4 regions of the Paenibacillus sp. FSL R7-0272 genome follow, and region 1 is predicted to be linked to each of the others. Evidence: riboswitches for the same ligand, from Rfam matches in the RefSeq annotation. Region 1 holds a riboswitch; each other region holds the start of a gene.

Evidence for each region. A riboswitch is a leader RNA that binds a small molecule or an ion and turns the genes downstream of it on or off. The one in region 1 is predicted to bind thiamine pyrophosphate.
Region 2: it holds a riboswitch for thiamine pyrophosphate, as region 1 does, so the genes downstream of both, MKY23_RS16390 (thiamine phosphate synthase) here and thiM (hydroxyethylthiazole kinase) in region 1, are expected to answer to the same signal.
Region 3: it holds a riboswitch for thiamine pyrophosphate, as region 1 does, so the genes downstream of both, MKY23_RS02355 (ABC transporter substrate-binding protein) here and thiM (hydroxyethylthiazole kinase) in region 1, are expected to answer to the same signal.
Region 4: it holds a riboswitch for thiamine pyrophosphate, as region 1 does, so the genes downstream of both, thiC (phosphomethylpyrimidine synthase ThiC) here and thiM (hydroxyethylthiazole kinase) in region 1, are expected to answer to the same signal.

The regions. Positions count from the first base shown of each region.
Region 1 is NZ_CP150221.1:1,030,047-1,033,192, reverse strand. It holds gene MKY23_RS04465 (radical SAM/SPASM domain-containing protein) at 155-1,036, opposite strand; TPP riboswitch at 1,266-1,368, shown strand; gene thiM (hydroxyethylthiazole kinase) at 1,525-2,334, shown strand; gene thiD (bifunctional hydroxymethylpyrimidine kinase/phosphomethylpyrimidine kinase) at 2,334-3,146, shown strand, end outside; gene thiE (thiamine phosphate synthase) at 3,145-3,146, shown strand, end outside.
Region 2 is NZ_CP150221.1:3,714,877-3,718,022, forward strand. It holds gene thiO (glycine oxidase ThiO) at 1-779, opposite strand, end outside; gene MKY23_RS16390 (thiamine phosphate synthase) at 857-1,588, opposite strand; TPP riboswitch at 1,838-1,947, opposite strand; gene MKY23_RS16395 (ABC-F family ATP-binding cassette domain-containing protein) at 1,987-3,146, opposite strand, start outside.
Region 3 is NZ_CP150221.1:509,517-512,662, reverse strand. It holds gene MKY23_RS02365 (hypothetical protein) at 397-576, shown strand; gene MKY23_RS02360 (hypothetical protein) at 631-1,125, opposite strand; TPP riboswitch at 1,267-1,379, shown strand; gene MKY23_RS02355 (ABC transporter substrate-binding protein) at 1,594-2,634, shown strand; gene MKY23_RS02350 (MTH1187 family thiamine-binding protein) at 3,045-3,146, shown strand, end outside.
Region 4 is NZ_CP150221.1:738,778-741,923, forward strand. It holds gene MKY23_RS03375 (alpha/beta fold hydrolase) at 1-29, opposite strand, end outside; gene MKY23_RS03380 (IclR family transcriptional regulator) at 453-1,196, shown strand; TPP riboswitch at 1,358-1,471, shown strand; gene thiC (phosphomethylpyrimidine synthase ThiC) at 1,868-3,146, shown strand, end outside.

The DNA of each region.
Region 1 (3,146 bases):
ATTAACTCGTAATATGCTGTTTTTACCGTTAAGTTCCATCAAAAAAAGACCCTATCGTCTGATATCAGACAATAGGGCCGCAGAACGTTCCATCTATACTTCAGCAGACAAGCCTGAATTCACTACAAATTATTCTACGATGTGCCACACCGTCTCAAGCTCCTGCTCCAAAACGCTGGCGGTATCCGCATTTGCGGCAAAGTTCTTCTACAGCTTCCCTTTTAGAAAAACCGTATACCAGATTGTTCGCACGCTCTCCGTCCACAATATCGGAAAAAGACTTTTCATGGATGTTTCCAAGGTTGATGACACCTTCTCCATCCAAACAGCATGGAACCACGGTTCCATCAACCAGCACAGCTGCCTGACTGCGTAATGCATGACAAAAACCTTTGCCGTCATCTTCAGGTGCATCGAGACTTGGCCATTGGAATTCATGGTCCTGATTCAGGTATACGTTGGGTGCAATTTTCACGCCACTACCCGCAACCACCTTTTCTTCAATACGGAAGTCCAGATTGAATTCCTTTTCCAGCACCTCAAGTGTCTCCCGATTGCGATTCATCTGAGCATTAGTGAAGTTATCCTGAGTCAGATTCCATAGTCGGAACGAGACAATGACGTTATGTTTCACCGCTTCTCGAACAAAAGACAAGATGTTATGCAAGTATCCGTCACGATCCGTAGAACCTTCATGGCCGTCAAAGCTGTGCAGCGAGAAATTCATCTGTCTCAGTGCAGGTTTGCCCAATAATTTATGCTGTGTCTTTGGCAGTAGCGTACCGTTGGTCGTAATGTTCACTTTAAATCCCTTGGCATGAGCCATATCCAGCAACAGGTCAATTTTGGGATGAAGCAGCGGTTCCCCTTTGACGTGCAGGTAAATATGTTTTGTGTGTGGTTTGATCTGATCCAATATATTATTAAAGACTTCAGGGTCGATGAATCCTTTGGCTCGCTTCGTTTGTGGACAAAAGCTGCATGCCAGATTACAGATGCTCGTAATTTCAATATATACTTTCTTGAACGTTTTCAACTCAGGGTCCCCATTCTGCCGGGAGGAACAACGGTCCTGCCCTCATTCGTAGTACGGCCATATGAGCCAATCCCCATTATATCGGGTTCACGAGCTAAGGTAAATCAGAATAGCGGATCAGTAACAAAGTCCAGTGTATTTTTCATCCCCATTTCAAGGCTTAAATCCTCGCCCTATTTACATTAAGTCAAGATGGATATATGCTGAGTACATAACTGCATATCTTGTACATTTGCACTGGGGGAGCCTTGCGGCTGAGACGAATACGGCGATTCGGACCCTTTGAACCTGATCTGGATTATACCAGCGGAGGGAAGTGGAGCGGCTTTTATTGGCAGTAGGGGATCTCTATCCTAGATGGGGATCAACTTCAGTTCAAACGTATAGCTCCGTTCATTTCTCCGGAAATGGGTGGGGCTTTTTTGTATTTCAGCTAGTCGTCTCGCTCATAACCATATCCATCATTTGAAAATAAGGAGGTCATTTGGATGTCTTATCTTGAACGTGTACGTTCACTCAATCCTTTGGTTCATAATATTACCAACCTTGTGGTTGCCCCTTTTACCGCAAATGGTCTGCTTGCCCTCGGAGCCTCTCCGTTTATGGCCTATGCTCATGAAGAAGTCGCTGACGTCGCTCGAATGGCTGGTGCGGTGGTTCTGAACATCGGCACATTGGATGAAAAGGTCGTTCAAGCGATACGTCTAGCCGGACAATCAGCCAATGCACATCATGTGCCTGTTGTCCTTGATCCTGTTGGTGCAGGAGCCACGACATATCGCACCAATACGGTACAAATGCTGGTTCGTGAGCTTCGTCTTACCGTATTAAGAGGCAATGTCGCCGAAGTGGCCCATGTCATTGGTGTGCCATGGAATATCAAAGGTGTGGACGCCGGGGTTGGCGAGGGTGATCGGATTAGCATTGCGGAGAAGGCCGCGCAACAGCTTGACTGTATTGTCGTTATTACGGGCCAGTACGACATTATTACAGACGGATATCATACTTTCCTCACAAGCAACGGACATGCATTGCTCACCCAAGTTACCGGGGCAGGCTGTCTTCTCAGCTCAGTCATTGGTGCTTTTGCTGCGATTGCCGAGCCGGGGCGCGACATGCTGAACAGCGTGGTGGAAGCCGTCTCAACCTACGGTGTAGCTGCTGAACAGGCTGCAGCACGAACGGCTCATCAGGGGCCAGGCAGCTTCCAGATTGAATTGTTAAATCAACTGGCGCAGATTACACCTTCGCTGTTCTCCGAGCATGCACAAATCCGTCAGATTCGTGGAGGTGTCTGATGAATATTGCTCAAGCGTTAACGATTGCCGGGTCTGATAACGGCGGCGGTGCAGGAATTCAGGCAGATCTCAAAACCTTTCAAGAACTTGGTGTATACGGCATGACGGTCATTACTGCAATCGCCGCTCAGAACACTACAGGGGTTCAAGGCGTGTTTCCGATTGATTACGACGGCATTGCCCAGCAACTTGATTCAACGGGAGTCGACTTTCAGCCGCGTGCCATCAAGACAGGTATGCTGTATAGTGCCGAGATTATTCGTCTTGTTGCGGCAAAATGTCAGCAATACGACTGGTCAAATCTGGTTATTGATCCCGTGATGGTTGCCAAAGGAGGTGCACCTCTGCTCCAGCAGGAGGCTGTGCAAGCACTTGTGGAAGATCTGCTACCTCTTGCTTTGGTTATCACACCTAACATTCCCGAAGCCGAACTACTTATCGGGAGTTCGATTCGGAACCTGAGTGAGCGCGAGGAAGCCGCAAAGCAATTGGTGCAGATGGGTTCAACATATGCCTTGATTAAAGGAGGACATGATACGGGAAGCGGTACGGTTATCGATATCCTGTATGACGGGCATTCCTTTCATTATTTGGAGAACCTTCGTGTTATGACACGTCATACCCATGGAACCGGCTGCACGTTCTCTGCTGCCATTACGGCGGAACTGGCGAAGGGTGCCCCTATTCTGGCTGCCGTTACGACCGCGCGAGCATTCATTCAGGCAGCCATTGAAGATGAGCTGGGATTCGGGACCGGGCACGGGCCAACGAATCACTTTGCGTACCAGCGCAGACAGCGGGGTGCCGCTGAT
Region 2 (3,146 bases), 2.7 Mb from region 1:
GGACTTGAAGGCAAAACGACCCCCACTTGATGCATGAGTTGCTCCCCGTGTAAACCAGCAGCTATTATGATATGTTTGCAACACACCTCTCCCTTAGCCGTTTTAATCCCTTGAACACCATGCCTATCTACGATCAGCCGAATATCTTGAACTCCTTCCAAAATGCGGGCACCCATCATTTCAGCTGACCTCGCATAAGCTCTTGTCAATGACACGGGCAACACTTCGCTCTCCAATGATCGGTAATAAGCGCCGTACGTATCCCGATTCAACCACAACGCTTCTCGTTGCACTATGCTTCGATCCCACCAAAGTTGCTGCACTCCGGAAGTGGTATTTCGTCTATCCTTGTATTTACTTAGATCACCGTATGAACGAAACGGTGTAATAAATCCGTTGCGCCGTAAGCCAAGATCCATACCTGTTAAAGCGGATATTTGCTCTTTGTGCTTATGAAGTAATTCCCTACTGTCATATGCGGCTTGTGCCATGAGTGGATGAGCAAAATCCTCACTATCTGCTGCCAGCATGCCGGCAGCTGCACATGAAGCTCCGCTAGCAATTTCCGACTGCTCAACAAGCAGTACTTCCTGACCTCGGGATGCCAGTTCAAAAGCAATCGCACAGCCTATGACTCCACCGCCCACAATGATTGTTTCTGCATGAAAGGTTTCTGGTTTCTTAGTTAAAGTTTCGGATAGCGGTAGCCGCTTAAACTTATCTTGTTCACACGATGAGTCGATCACTTCCTCGGGTTGACTCGGTCCTCTCTGTACCATTTTGTCATCTCCTTGTTTGAACAACATTCCGATCTTATTAGGTTGGCGTCATTTCCAACTTTTTGATCGAGAAACATTCACTTCACTGCTTCCACAGCCTGTTTAAGAAGCGCAGCAGCATGAGCAGGGTTTGCATGTTTTAACACACTTGAGATCACAGCAGCACCCCTGGCTCCCGCAGACCTGACGGCCCGAATGTTATCCGGCTGGATCCCCCCAATTGCAATAACAGGTACCTTGACACTGGAGCACACTTCCGATAATGCATCTAATCCCCTCGCTACAGAATCCGGTTTGCTTGCACTTGCGTACACATGCCCGAAAAAAAGGTAATCCGCGCCATACTCTTCGGCAATTCTCGCTTCATGCAACGAATGCACCGATATCCCCAACCGGAGCCTCAAATCATGCTTGTTCTCGGGCTTTACCATTACTTTTGCCCTTTCCAGCATATCTTGGCTCCAATGTACCCCTTGATAAAAATGGCCTGACGAATATAGGTTCGCACCGTTGATTACAATGCGGGAAGCTGGAACACCCGCTTCTGCCATCAATTTGGCCCAGTTAAAACATTCCTGTTGCGAGAGTTGCTTTTCCCGGATATGAATGTAATGCACATAAGGCCATATATCTTTGGCTGCCTTCAACATGACTGACTGTTCCGCTTTATTCGTAGATATCACATGTAACTTAAAAAAGTCTTGCTCTAGTCCACACGTTGGTACAGATTTATCTGTCCGCTTGTACCACTGGTCTGTTGAAGTTTTACCTGATTCATGAGCATCATAATCAAACATCAAGGTATGCAATCTCGTTCTCGCTCCTTTCAGCTACAGGCTTGGAGAAGTAGTAATGACAAATATAAAACCAAAAAAGCCACTCCCGTAGGGGAGTGGCTGCGTATAAACAAAGGTTCAGTTCAATCACAAGCGTCTGACAAATACCTGTTAAACAGTTTGATAGTCAAATCTATAACTGTTTATTTTGATATTGAACCGCTTGGCATCACGATGTAATAAGATCCTGTTCTTACGTTAAGAATCATTTACTATCGTTTTCGCTGAAACGCGCCACTTCCCTACGCTGGTATGATCCAGATCAGGTGCAAAGGGTCCGGAATCGCATTCTTCCATCTCAGCCGCATCGTGCGGCCCCCCTAGTGTTCATATGAAGTTGTAGCCTATATTACCACAACCGGTTTTTTTTGTCATCGTGCTTTTTCGGACCACTCTTCTACATCCCACGTTTTGGTGACCCAGCCTTCATAAAAATCCGGTTCGTGCGATACAAGTAAAACGGTTCCTTTATATTCCTTCAGCGCCCGCTGTAGCTCAGCCTTCGCCGTTACATCCAGATGGTTCGTCGGCTCATCAAACAAGACCCAGTTGCTCTCACGCATCAACAGTTTGCACAAACGGACTTTGGCTTGCTCTCCCCCGCTCAGCATGTTAAGCGGACGAGTAATATGCTCATTTTTGAGCCCGCAACGTGCAAGATGTCCTCGCACCTCGTTCTGTGTTAGATGTGAAAACTCGTTCCATACATCATCGATCGGTGTAATATTCCCGGCTCGCACTTCCTGTTCAAAGTATGCCGTCTCCAAATAATCACCAAGAAACGTTTTTCCGCTAATCGGCGCTATTTTACCCAGGATCGTTTTGAGCAGTGTTGATTTACCTACCCCGTTGCATCCCACAATCGCGATCTTTTCCCCACGTTCAATCGTCATAGTCATCTTAGGTAGTAATGGATACGTATAACCGATCTCAAAATCAATACCTTCAAAAACGGTTTTGCTACTTGCGCGGGCATCCTTGAACTTAAATGTTGGTTTTGCTGCTTCGTCTGGTCGATCAATTCGCTCGACCTTTCCAAGTTGTTTTTCCCGGCTTTTCGCTCGACCAGAGGTCGAAGCTCGAGCTTTGTTGCGTTGAATGAAATCTTCCTGCTTTTTGATATATTCCTGTTGCTTCTCATAGGCATCAATATGCTGTGCTTTCTGCATATCCGCCATTTCAAGAAATTTCTCATAGTTGGCCGCATAACGCGTCAATTTTGCAAATTCCAGATGATAAATGACATTAACCACTTCATTCATGAACTCTGTATCATGGGAAATCAATAGAAAAGCATATGGGTAGTCTTTCAAATATCTAGTTAGCCACTCAATATGCTCTACATCCAGATAGTTTGTCGGCTCATCCAACAAAAGGGCAGTGGGTTTCTCCAACAACAATTTTGCAAGCAGGACTTTCGTACGTTGTCCACCACTGAGAGCTGCAACATCCCGATCAAGGCCAATTGCATTTAATCCCAAACCGTTTGCCATTTCTTCCACTTTCACATCAATCAGATAAAAATCGCCCT
Region 3 (3,146 bases), 520 kb from region 1:
AAGACAGAACAACATTGCAACTGATAGATGCCCGTTTACGTATCTTTCCAAAGCTGGATCAAGTACAATTGAAATAACTTCTAAAACACCAAGGGGTGAATTTATGTTTTTCTTCATCATCTTTCTGTTGATTAGTTTATTCGGACTCGTCTTTGGAATCAGAGCCCTGCTCATACCGAATTCCTGGCCTTTCAACCGGAATAAAGACGAGTTAATACTTTCCGACATCATACGTATTAAATTCAGAGGTATTTTCCTTCTTGCAATTAGTATCGTCATGGCTTTAGCTTCCATTAAACAATTAGTCGAGTAACCGTTTTTTCAAATATATATGAGTTGTCCTATATAACAGTTCAGACTATGGTAAATTAAGCTGTCGAGGGGAGAAGATATTGCATGAATATGGACCCAAACCATCTGAATTCATCCGAGGGCGAAGCCGCCAAACAAAGAGCAGATGAACTTGCCCGCCAAGCCCAGCGAGGTTCATGGTTGAGCGGAGTTTTCACTACGATCATTATTGCTGCTGTGATTATTGGTATTTTGTTTTGGATCGCTTACGCTAGAACTTCTTAAACCACAGGATTGCCCAGGAAATACTTTTGTTATGATGGATAACGATACGATGATTTAAACCGACACAACGGCTACTGGTCCCTTGAACAACTTGCCAAATACATAACGCACTAGCGGCCCGAGTACAATCAACTGATAAGGCAATGCCAGACCGAAGTTACGTACAATCGTATGAAGATACGCATTGATTACGGAATCTCCTTCTAGCTGACCTGCAGTATAGGCTGTAATGATGCCATATAAAGACATGAGCAAAACCATGCCGATTACCATGAAAAAGGACATCGTAACTACACCTCTAATTTTACTCGACCTCGCAAATGAGAAGGAAAATGTAATTTTTCTCGCTATCGGTCCCACGATGAACGATTCCACCAAAAAGGCGATGGCAAAACAGATCACAAATTGGAGCAATAGCTGCGGCACGGACATCTGACTTAACATCCCCGTATGCCATAAATTGAAGGTCATCATCACTACGACCATTCCTGTACACATCATAAGTCCAAAAATCACTTGTTGTTTCTTGTTTACTGGCAATACACTCATCCTTTCTGTAACTTGGATCATTATAGACAATCAGGCTACCGTCACATAAGTGAACATTTTGTGAAAATATTTTTAGTCCAACTTATGTAGACACAATCCTGTCACTGGCCTATAATTACACCTAGTAATGCCCGTAACTTCATAGTTTCCCAGGGGAGTCGGAATTGGCCGGCTGAGAGTGTATCCCATCAAGATACTAACCCTTAGACCTGATCTGGATCATGCCAGCGTAGGAATCGGAGTAAATTGCAACGGCACAGCTATAAGCTGAACGCCACTCTCTCACGCCTGCACGCGTCCCGGATTACGGGGCGCTTTTTTTGTTTTCTTTTGCCAGCAGAAACAGAAAAATGACGTTATTCGGATAACCCGCACGTATAAATCCGGCGATTTATGCAAAGGGATTGGATATGAAGCCAAGGAGTACCCCGTGCCATTCGGCCGGACATAACGAAGGAGAGAAACACAATGAAATGGCGTAAAACGATGGGAATGTTACTCATGTGTGTGCTACTGGTTACCGTAGCTGCATGTGGTGGCAAAGAAGCCGCTCCAACAGAGCAGCAAGGTGCGACTGGTTCGGACCAAACCAACCAGGGGAGCGGTACTGCACTGAAAGATGTAAAGGTCGTGCTCGACTGGACTCCAAATACGAATCATACCGGTCTGTATGCAGCGGTGGACCAAGGTTTTTATAAAGCAGCAGGTTTAAACGTGGAGATTGTACAGCCGGGAGCCGGCGGTGCGGATACGATGGTTGCCTCGGGTGAGGTACCGTTTGGCGTCAGTTATCAGGAAAGTGTAACTCAGGCGCGGACGCAGGACGTTCCCCTTGTGTCGATTGCCGCAGTTATTCAGCATAATACATCCGGTTTTGCCGCTCCAGTGGATCGTAAGATCAAATCACCCAAAGACTTTGAAGGTAAAACTTACGGCGGCTGGGGTTCCCCGGTGGAAGAAGCGGTGATGCAATCCATTATGGAGGGCGAAGGTGCTGACGTATCCAAAGTCAAAAAGATTAACATGGGCGATGCCGACTTCTTCACAGCTGTGAAACGGGACATCGACTTTGCGTGGATTTTCTATGCCTGGACGGGAATTGAGGCTGAATTACGCGGAGAACCGATTGACATGTTATATGTAAAAGATTATGCCAAAGCGCTGGATTACTACACCCCTGTACTCGTGACCAATGAACAGACGATTCAGAAAGACCCTGAACTGGTGAAGGCTTTCCTGAAGGCCACTTCTGAAGGATATCAATATGCGATTGATCACCCTGAAGAAGCAGCGAACATTTTGATCAAAGCTGTTCCCGATTTGGACAAAGAATTAGTACTCGCAAGCCAAAAGTGGCTCAGCCCGAAATACAAAGATGATGCCCCGCGCTGGGGTGAACAAAAGGAAGAGGTATGGAAGAACTACACCGACTGGATGTTCAGCAAAAAACTGCTGGATAAAGAGATCGATGTAACGAAAGCCTACACGAACGAATTTTTACCACAGTAATATTAAATCTAACTGTAACCATGAACCTTGATATTTACACGTTTTGAACGAAGAGGGCAGAAAAAAATTGAAGAAGTCAACGCTTATAAGGTTTTCTAAGGAAAACCACCTCATAAGCGCGCTTTCTCTTGAATTTTTTCCACAGCTTAATGGATAAGTTGAATTTTTTGTACACAAGAAACGGAGAGGACAGAAAAAACCTGAAAAAGCGGAGCTAAAAGCTTTCTGAAAGAAAGCTAGCATCGGAAGCATACGCTTCGCCTTTATCACCGGATTTTCCCCTTTGGAAAAGGGAATCAAAAAATCTGGGGATAACAGCGATTGGAAGGTTATTCTGTCATCGGAGTGTTACAGTGTACAACGACCATATCTACTTATCCACCCACACCCGAAAGGAGCATTGATTTCTTATGGCAAGTACATTACTCAGTATTCAGGTTATTCCCAAAACACCGAACGGCGAGAACTCCTATCCATACGTAGACCGTGCCATCGAAGTGATTCAGCAATCC
Region 4 (3,146 bases), 290 kb from region 1:
GGGGCTTCGCTCTGGGATGTCGGATACATGCACGCCCCTCCTTTGAGTTTCGGTTGAGGATTAATATGGACAAGATCATAACGATATGAAAAATAGCATATAGGTACTTTTTAGCACGTATTCATGACGATGGCATCCTAATGCTAAAGTCACGCTTTTGATATTTTATCTAAATTCGTTTCTATCTTTATCGTATGTCCCGATATAGTCAAAGTCAATTGATTGGAGGTATTTGTTACGCAATTGTTATATAGTTCTTAAGATGTAGAGGTAACAATTCCATAGTGTGTAAATTACAGGAGATTGGGATGTGCTAATTGGATATCCTTGTTCATTTTTTTGTTTTCAAATCATACTCAAAACGGTTCTTTTTGGTTTACAGATGAGACCGTTTCTCATATAATTTATGTAACCAAGTTTCATGTGATGAAACATGAGGAGGGCATCATGCCATGGAAGACCGCAAATTAACCGTCCGGGCTGTAGAACGGGCGCTGGATATATTATTATGTTTTACCACGCGCAGTGATCTTGGACTCACTGAAATTGCTAGTCAGATCGGTTTGCACAAAAGTACGGTACATCGATTGATGGCTACACTGGAGGATCGGGGGTTCGTGATACGTGATGCGGCAACCGAAAAGTATCGGCTAGGTATTCGGATCTGGGAGCTGTCAGCGCATATGTCACGTAGTGACGATCCTGCAATTTTGCTGTTACCTGCAATGGAGAGGCTGCGTGATCGCTTGGGCGAAACCGTAAGTCTCTACCTTCGTGACGGCGGTGAACGGATTCGGATTCAGGCTGTGCAGAGTGATCAGGCGATTCGGCGGGTTGCACCTGTAGGTGTCAGACTGCCGCTTTCCGTAGGAGCTTCCAGCAAAGTATTAATGGCATTTGCCGCTGATGAGGATCGGGAGGAACTGATGAACGGCCCGGAATGGCCTGTATTTATCGATCCGGCCGTCTATCTGGCACAGATGGAAGACATTCGAGTGAGTGGCTACGCAACCAGCTATGAGGAACGCGAGCCGGGAGCTGCCGCTGTGTCTGTGCCAATTATGGATCGCAGAGGCAACATTGCAGCAGCGCTTTCCGTGTCTGGACCTGTTAGCAGGCTCTCGCAAGAGACATTACATGAGTACGCGCCTGTGTTGAAAGAAGCAGCTGTACAAATGGGACTTATGTTGCCATAGGGGAAGGCTCTTGCATGAAGTTTTGCTCGAAGGGAATTACCTCTCTGGAATATTAAGGTTGAATTTAAGCCCAGATTACGCTACTCTGTAATGGACGACCCAGCGGGGTCGGTTGAATGTCATATTTTAAGTTGAACAGCGGCTTGATTGTCGCAATACGTTTACGTTACTGGGGGAGTCCGAATTGTCCGGACTGAGACGGGATCGCATGAGATCCCGGACCCTTTGCACCTGATCTGGATCATACCAGCGTAGGGAAGTAATCGGCCATATGACCACAGACACCACAGACGTTAACCCGGGATCAATGCTGTATTGCAGCGGGTGGCCCTTGTTGCGTGTATGGTGATGGACATTAGTCGGTTCCTTCGGAACCGGCTTTTTTTATTTACAGCGGCAAGCAGAGATTCAGTTGTTGTGTTTCACCTTGGCAGTGACAGCACAATAATTGCGGCATAGATGCCTGGACTTCTAAGAGAAGTGATCTCGTGTTTCGTGCTCATGCTGATTGTACATAAAAGTTGTCTTTTGGATCATTCTAGCTGCTTATGCAGGGTCAATCCTGCTGTGCTTCTGTGCTCTGCTTTTTCCAGACAGGTGTGGTAAGTCAAAGCTGTCACATTGGTGGACGATATGGGCAAATGAAGATCACAGAGGAGGAAACAGGAGACATGAATACAGGGAACCAAACGGAGCAACAGACGGGAATAGAGGAAACAGGGCGCGATGGTCATCCGGTGGAAAAGAAAACCGGAGCGACTGGAGGGGTACAACCCTTCCCGGGCAGCCGCAAAGTCTACATTCAGGGCTCACGACCGGACATTGCTGTACCGGAGCGTGAAATTGCCCTTCATGATACGAATACCTCCCAAGGGGTGGAGCATAATGAGCCGCTGCGTGTCTACGATACGAGCGGCCCGATGACCGATCCCGAATTCCAGATGGATATTCGGAAGGGATTACCTGCGCTCCGAAATCACTGGATTATGGAGCGTGGTGACGTTGAAGCATATGAGGGCCGCGCAGTGAAGCCGGAGGATAACGGATTGAAGGCGGGAGGACGGAGAGCCGGGGCAGAGGAGTACCCGGGATTCCGCGGTCAACCGCTACGTGCTCAGGCTGGACGCTCTGTCACACAGATGCATTATGCGCGACAGGGCTTGATTACGCCCGAGATGGAGTACGCCGCTATTCGTGAAGGCGTAGAGCCTGAATTCGTGCGGCAGGAGCTGGCGAGCGGCCGGGCTATTCTTCCATCCAACATCAATCACCCGGAGAGTGAGCCGATGCTGATTGGGCGTCATTTTCACGTGAAGATCAACGCCAACATAGGTAATTCCGCTGTATCTTCCTCCATCGAGGAGGAGGTGGAGAAGATGACCTGGGCTGTTCGCTGGGGATCGGATACGGTAATGGATCTCTCCACAGGCAAAGACATTCATACCACACGGGAATGGATCATCCGTAACTCCCCAGTGCCGATTGGTACGGTGCCGCTCTATCAGGCGCTGGAGAAGGTAAATGGCGAGGCGGAGGCCCTCACTTGGGAGTTGTACCGGGATACGCTGATTGAACAGGCGGAGCAGGGCGTGGACTATTTTACAATTCATGCGGGTGTGTTGCTCCGATATATTCCGATGACAGCGAAACGGATGACGGGAATAGTGTCTAGAGGCGGGTCCATTATGGCGGCGTGGTGCCTGGCACATCATCAGGAGAACTTTTTGTACACCCATTTTGAAGAAATCTGCGAGATTATGAAAAGGTATGACGTTGCTTTCTCCCTCGGGGACGGACTGCGTCCAGGTAGCATCTACGATGCCAACGATGAAGCACAGATGGCGGAGCTCGCCACACTTGGGGAATTAACGCAGATTGCATGGAAGCATGATGTGCAGGTGATGATTGAGGGGCCGGGACATGTGCCGATGCACAAGATCAAGGAGAATG